DNA from 2 places in the Klebsiella variicola genome. Region 2 is predicted to be linked to the other one. Evidence: predicted binding sites of a transcription regulator. Region 2 holds the regulator's gene; the other holds the start of a gene.

Region 1 (3,423 bases), 1.1 Mb from region 2:
GGTTTCCTGCAGGATTTCGCTTATCCGGTCTTTGTCTTCTTTCAGGGCGCCGAACACCGAGAGCTGGTTGCCGGTGGCGTAGCGCACGCTCACCTGACTGTCGATGGCCGGGAATTGCTCGGCGATACGCCGGGAGAGTTCGTTATTCAGCGCTTCCAGCGCGCCGTTGGGTAAGGCGGTCGTTTTGGCGATAGACACTTCGATGCGCATAATTGCCCCCTGTTTTTGATACTGGTTATTTATACAGTATCCGATGGGCGTTGACAACAGGGGGCTACGTTTTTTATCGCTTCATCGTCCAGCGAACGGTTTCACCCGCCAGGAACGGGACCAGGCTATCATTGGGCAGCGCAATGCTGTCAACGACCGTGGTCTCTTCACGCACCAGCTCAACATAGCTTTCATTGACCGGCAGACCATAGAAGCGCGGGCCGTTCAGCGAGCAGAAGGCTTCAAAGTGCTGCAGAGCGTTCATTTCTTCAAACACGGTGGCGTAGCTGCCGAGGGCGGTCGGGGCGTTGAAGCAGCCGGCGCAGCCGCAGCTGGCTTCCTTACGATGGCGGGCGTGTGGTGCGGAGTCGGTGCCAAGGAAGGCGCGGCTAAAGCCGCTGGCGACCAGTTCGCGCAGCGCCTGCTGATGAATATTGCGTTTGAGTACCGGCAGGCAGTACAGGTGAGGACGAATACCGCCGACCAGCATATGGTTGCGGTTGAACATCAGGTGCTGCGGGGTAATAGTGGCCGCCAGCAGTTCATTACCGTCACGCACATATTCGGCGGCATCTTTGGTAGTAATATGCTCAAAGACCACCTTCAGACCGGGCAGGCGCTGGCGCAGGGGCTCCATCACCGTGTCAATAAAGCGCGCTTCACGATCGAAAATATCAATCTCGGCGTGGGTGACTTCCCCATGTACCAGCAGCGGCATGCCCAGTTTTTCCATCCGCTCCAGCACCGGCATAATGGCGTCGGTGCTGGTGACACCGTGGCTGGAGTTGGTCGTGGCGTTGGCCGGGTAGAGCTTGGCGGCGGTGAACACTCCTTCGTTAAAGCCGCGCTCCAGCTCCGCCGGGTCGAGGGAGTCTGTCAGATAGCAGGTCATCAACGGGGTAAAATCGTGCCCGGCCGGGACGGCGTCCATAATGCGCTGGCGATAGGCGATAGCCGCCGCGACGGTGGTGACAGGCGGCACCAGATTCGGCATCACGATCGCCCGGCCATAAAACTCACTGGTGTAAGGCACGACGGTTTTCAGCATATCGTCATCACGCAGATGGATATGCCAGTCGTCTGGGCGGCGGATTTTCAATACCTGGGGTTGTGCTGTCATGGAAGGCTCCGGCTAATAGGTTCAGTCATCAGGGCTGTTTTTTGCCGGGCACTAAGGATAAGCGTAAACGTTTTCCTTTGCACTCATTTCCGTAAAAAATTCAGGGCGCCGTAGCGCCCTGGAGATTAATTGGTAAAGGGGATGACAATTTCGCCCGGTTTCACCTCTATGCCCTTGGCATATTTCTTCGCCAGCGCTTCGCCGGTGCTGGCGTCTTCACGCAGGACATAGGCCGGTTGCTGGCTGAAGTAGCTGCGCAGCGACTGATTCAGATAGGGGAGCAGGGCCTGAATCACCGACTGCAGCTTCTCGGGCGCCACTTTGGCATCGACCACCTCCATTTCCTGCAGGAAGATAGCGCCTTTCTCTCTGTCAAAGGTTGGCAGCGCTTTGAGCTTCAGATCGATCGTCGCTTTCTGGGTGCCGAACAGGGAGTTCAGATCGACGTTGGCGACCCCGGTCAGCGTGACTTTACCCGGCTCTTCACGGCCAATAGCGCTGGTCAGGTTCTGCAGCTCAATATGGGCATCGGCAACGCCTTTCAGACCGATATCTTTGGCGAAATGGTTACGCTTCTGCAGCGCCTGGTTTATCTCCTGCTCGCTTACCGTGTATTGGGTCAACTGGTTACAGCCGCTCAGCAGACCGCTGACAATCAGCGCCGCGGCGATCAATATTTTTTTCATGGGGTTCCTCAAGCTCGTACCATCATTCATCCTGACACAAAGCATCATGACCTGTCAGCATTCTTCATGCCAGCAGAATAGGCTGAAAGGCAGGAGAAACCGCGGACCTACGCTCTTAGGTGCGCGGCTCCAGCATACCGGAGGCGGAGCGTTTTGGACTGAATTGCCACCACAGGGCAAGGAAAGTGATAAACCCAATGGCGCCGAGCATCAGCCACGGCAGTTCGGGCTGGCCCACGGCTTTGCCGGCATCAAACAGCCAGCCGCCGCCCGCGTAACCCAGCGCGCCGCCGAAGGCGAGACCCAGGCGGCTGAACCCCATATAGCTGCCGCGCGCCCGGGAATCCGCCAGCGAGGCGCCCAGCGTCTCCCTGGCGGGTTCCGCGATGATCGAACCGATGTAAAACAGGCAGATCAGGGTAAATAACTGCTGCAAACTGCTGGTCATGCCAATCGGCAGCATCGCCAGCGTCATTACCAGCAGACCGGCCATCAGCCGGTGCTCAAGGCGGTAGCGTTTCTCGCTCCAGCGGGCAATGGGATAGAGCAGGGTCAGTGAAATGGTGGCTTCGATGGCGTACATCCACTTCACGGCGGCCGGCGAACCGGCGATGTCGTTCACCATGATCGGCAGCATCAGCATCACCTGCACCGCCAGCATGTAATAGCCTGTTAACGTCAGGACATAGGTGACGAAGCGCTTATCCCGCAGCACCCGTCCCAGCCCCTCGCGGACTGGCGTTTTCACCGTGGACAGTTTCCATGCTGGCAGATACCAGGCGTTAAACGCGGCGCAAGCGATAAACAGCGCGGCGCCGGCGCTGCACACCAGACGGAAGTCATACTGTAGCAGCCAACTGCCCAGCAGGGCGCCAATCACCGCGCCGGCGCTGTCCTGCATCATCAGGAGGGAGAAAAAGCGGCCGCGCTGATGCGGGCGCACCAGTTTGACCACCAGCGCGGCTCGTGGCGGATCGAACAACGTGCCGCCTAACCCGGACAAGATACAGGAGAGCCAGAGCACCCAGGGCTCATGGGCGACGGCCATCGCCGCGAAGCCGCCGGCGCGCATCAGCATGCCGGTGACAATCATGGGTTTCGCGCCGAAGCGGTCGGCAATGGCGCCGCCAAAAATGCCTAATCCCTGCTGCACCAGCTGGCGCAGGCCGAGCGCAATGCCGACCATCAGCGCTGCCCAACCCATCTGATCGACAAAGCGGATGGAAATCAGCGGAAAAACGACAAAAAAGCCCAGCACGACCAGCATGTTATCGACTAACAGGAAATATTTACCCAGGCTCCTTGCCTGCGAGACGCGGGACATTTCCCCTCCAGGGAAAAATAGAGATAAGCGAGGATATTCTGCGGGCAATCTGCTGCTTTTCCCAGCACCCTTGCGACAATATT
Region 2 (3,423 bases):
ACAGGTACGATGCCGCAGAGTGTAGGGAGTGCATTGTGGCTTGTGAAACGCTAATATTTGTCACATGCATTCAAAAATTTTGCAGGCAGAAAATGTGGTCTGAATACTCTCTGGAAGTGGTTGATGCCGTGGCCCGCAACGGCAGCTTCAGCGCGGCCGCGCAGGAGCTGCACCGGGTGCCCTCCGCCATCAGCTATACCGTGCGTCAGCTTGAAGAGTGGCTGGCCGTTCCCTTGTTTGAGCGCCGCCATCGTGATGTGGAGCTGACGCCCGCAGGGGTCTGGTTCTTACAGGAAGGGCGCTCTGTTATCAAAAAAATGCAGATCACCCGCCAGCAGTGCCAGCAAATCGCCAACGGCTGGCGCGGGCAGCTGTCGATCGCGGTGGATGATATTGTGAAACCGGCGCGGATGCGCCAGATGATCGTCGATTTCTATCGCCATTTTCCCGACGTCGAGCTCATCGTTTTCCAGGAAGTGTTCAACGGCGTATGGGATGCGCTGGCCGACGGCCGTGTAGAACTGGCGATTGGCGCAACGCGATCTATTCCGGTCGGGGGCCGCTATGCGTTTCGCGATATGGGGATGCTGAGCTGGGACTGCGTGGTGGCGAGCGATCACCCGCTGGCGAAGATGGAGGGACCCCTGAGCGATGATGTCCTGCGTAACTGGCCGTCGCTGGTGCGGGAGGATACGTCACGTTCACTGCCCAAACGAACAACCTGGCTGCTGGATAACCAGAAGAGGGTGGTGGTCCCCGACTGGGAATCGTCGGCCACCTGTCTGTCGGCGGGCCTCTGCGTCGGCATGGTGCCGAGCCATTTCGCCCGACCATGGGTAGATCGCGGCGTGTGGACCGCGCTGGCGCTGGAGAATCCGTTCCCGGATGCCGCCTGCTGTCTGACCTGGCAGCAGAGTGATGCCTCACCGGCGCTGAACTGGATGCTCGACTATCTGGGGGACAGCGACACGCTGAATCGGGAATGGCTGCGGGCGCCGGAGTGATCCGCGCCCGCCAGATGCCTTACCGACGATAATCGACAAACGGGCCATCCGCCACGGAGCGGCGTTCGACCAGACGAGGATGAACTTCGATAGACTGCGACTCTTCACGCTTATTAACGATACGATCCAACAGCATGTTAAATGCGGCTTCGCCCAGGGAATCTTTCGGCTGATGAATAGTGGTTAACGCCGGGCTGAAATAGCGGGCGTTACGCACATTATCATAACCGATCAGCGAAATGTCCTGCGGCACCCGCAGCCCCATTTCATCCGCCGCGCAGATAGCGCCCATCGCCATGATATCGCCGCCGCAGAACACCGCCGTCGGACGGTGCTGCTGGCTTAAGATCTGCTGCATAGCGCGGTAGCCGGACTCCGGCTCGAAGTCGCCCTGCACAATCCAGTTTTCCGGCACGCTGATATGCGCCTCTTTCATTGCCTGCATAAAGCCGGCCAGGCGGCCTGCGCCGGTGTTGCGCTCCAGCGGACCCGGGATCACGCCGATTTCACGATGGCCACGTTCAATCAGGTAGCGTCCGGCGATATAGCCGCCCTGGAAGGCGTTATCGATCACCGCATCGGTGAAGTCGGCTTTTGCTTCGCCCCAGTCCATCACCACCATCGGGATATGGCGATACTCTTCCAGCATGCTCAATACCGAATCCGGATATTCGGAACACATCACCAGCAGACCGTCGACACGCTTCTGCGCCATCATCGACAAATAGGCGCGCTGTTTTTCCGGATCGTTCCATGCGTTGCCGAGGATCAGGGTGTAGCCCTTCTGGAAGCAGCTCTTTTCAACAGACTCAATAATTTCAGCAAAATAGGCGGCTTCGCTACTGGTCGCCAGCAGACCAATCGATTTTGTATGATTGACTTTCAGGCTGCGGGCCACGGCGCTCGGCGAGTAGTGCAGCTCTTTGATCGCCGCCCACACCGCATTGCGCGTCTCTTCGGCAACGAAACGGGTTTTGTTAATTACATGTGATACAGTTGTAGTGGAAACGTTTGCGCGCTTCGCTACATCTTTAATAGTTGCCATTACATCTCACTCCATGCCTTGACCTGATCGCCTGATCATCGATACGTAAACGTTTGCCTACACACACCCTGAATACAATTTTCAACATTGCATCACGTCGGGAAAACGACACAGAACGACAGGAAGGGGTCAATGGCCGATACGCTTTTAAATTAGCGTGGGATTTTGTCCGATCTTGGGGCAAAGTGGAAGAGCAAAAATGTGCATCGCCCTAAATCCCGGAAGATTTTTGCGATTTTTTGTGCAAAAATGAGCAAGCTCACTTTTGGTGTGGGGATAACAAGAGGGAAAAATGATGGATACCAATTTAAAGTTTTCGCTGATCACCACGGTTATTGCCCTCGGCGTGATCGTTGCTTTCAGCCTGACCGCCATACTGCACTAATGTTCCAGTGAGGGAGGAGCGCGGCCTCCTCCCCGTATCCCGCCATTATTATCAATTCTGCAAAAATCTTTTGTCATTTCGTTCACTTTTGTTTTTTTGTGATTGATGTCATGCTTTTGACTTCTGATGTTACGCCGTCCTCTCTGACGGTCTGATGGAGTCATTGAATGAAAATCAACTTTCCTTTACTTGCGCTGGCGATCGGCGCCTTTGGCATCGGTACCACCGAGTTCTCCCCAATGGGATTGCTGCCGGTGATTGCGAAAGGTGTGGACGTCTCAATCCCAGTGGCGGGAATGCTGATCAGTGCGTATGCCATCGGCGTCATGGTCGGCGCGCCGTTGATGACCCTGCTGTTGTCACATCGCGCGCGGCGCAATGCGCTGATTTTTCTGATGGGGATCTTCACCGTCGGCAACCTGTTGTCATCCATTGCGCCGGATTACACCACCTTGCTGCTGTCGCGCATTATTACCAGCCTCAACCACGGTGCTTTCTTTGGCCTGGGGTCAGTGGTCGCAGCCAGCGTCGTGCCAAAGCATAAGCAGGCCAGCGCGGTAGCCACGATGTTTATGGGGCTCACCATCGCCAACATCGGCGGTGTACCGGCGGCCACCTGGCTTGGCGAAACCATCGGCTGGCGGATGTCCTTCCTGGCCACCGCGGGGTTAGGCCTGCTGGCGATGGTCAGTCTGTGGTTCTCTCTGCCGAAGGGCAGCGCCGGTGAGCGCCCGGATGTCAAAAAAGAGCTTTCAGTCCTGCTACGCCCGCAGGTACTCTCCGCCTTGCTGACTACCGTGCTCGGTGCCGGGGCAATGTTTACGCTGTATACCTATATCTCGCCAGTGCTCAATACGCTGACCCACGCTTCATCGCTGTTTATTACCGCGATGCTGGTGCTGATTGGCGTTGGTTTTTCGCTGGGCAACTATCTGGGCGGCAAATTCGCCGACCGGTCGGTCTCTGGCACGCTGAAAGGCTTTCTGCTG

Evidence for each region. The regulator PurR, encoded in region 2, represses purine synthesis genes. The targets are predictions, from matches to a motif close to CANGCAAACGTTTGCNTG.
Region 1: a site for PurR is predicted at 1,391-1,408, ahead of pyrC (dihydroorotase). Genes of this name have one in related genera too.

Annotation. Positions count from the first base shown of each region.
Region 1 covers NZ_CP010523.2:3,498,585-3,502,007, reverse strand. Annotated here, with positions in the region: gene dinI (DNA damage-inducible protein I) at 1-210, opposite strand, end outside; gene pyrC (dihydroorotase) at 284-1,330, opposite strand; gene SP68_RS16480 (lipoprotein) at 1,456-2,016, opposite strand; gene mdtH (multidrug efflux MFS transporter MdtH) at 2,132-3,340, opposite strand.
Region 2 covers NZ_CP010523.2:2,389,344-2,392,766, forward strand. Annotated here, with positions in the region: gene punR (DNA-binding transcriptional activator PunR) at 93-1,004, shown strand; gene purR (HTH-type transcriptional repressor PurR) at 1,024-2,049, opposite strand; gene cydH (cytochrome bd-I oxidase subunit CydH) at 2,342-2,434, shown strand; gene SP68_RS11225 (MFS transporter) at 2,602-3,423, shown strand, end outside.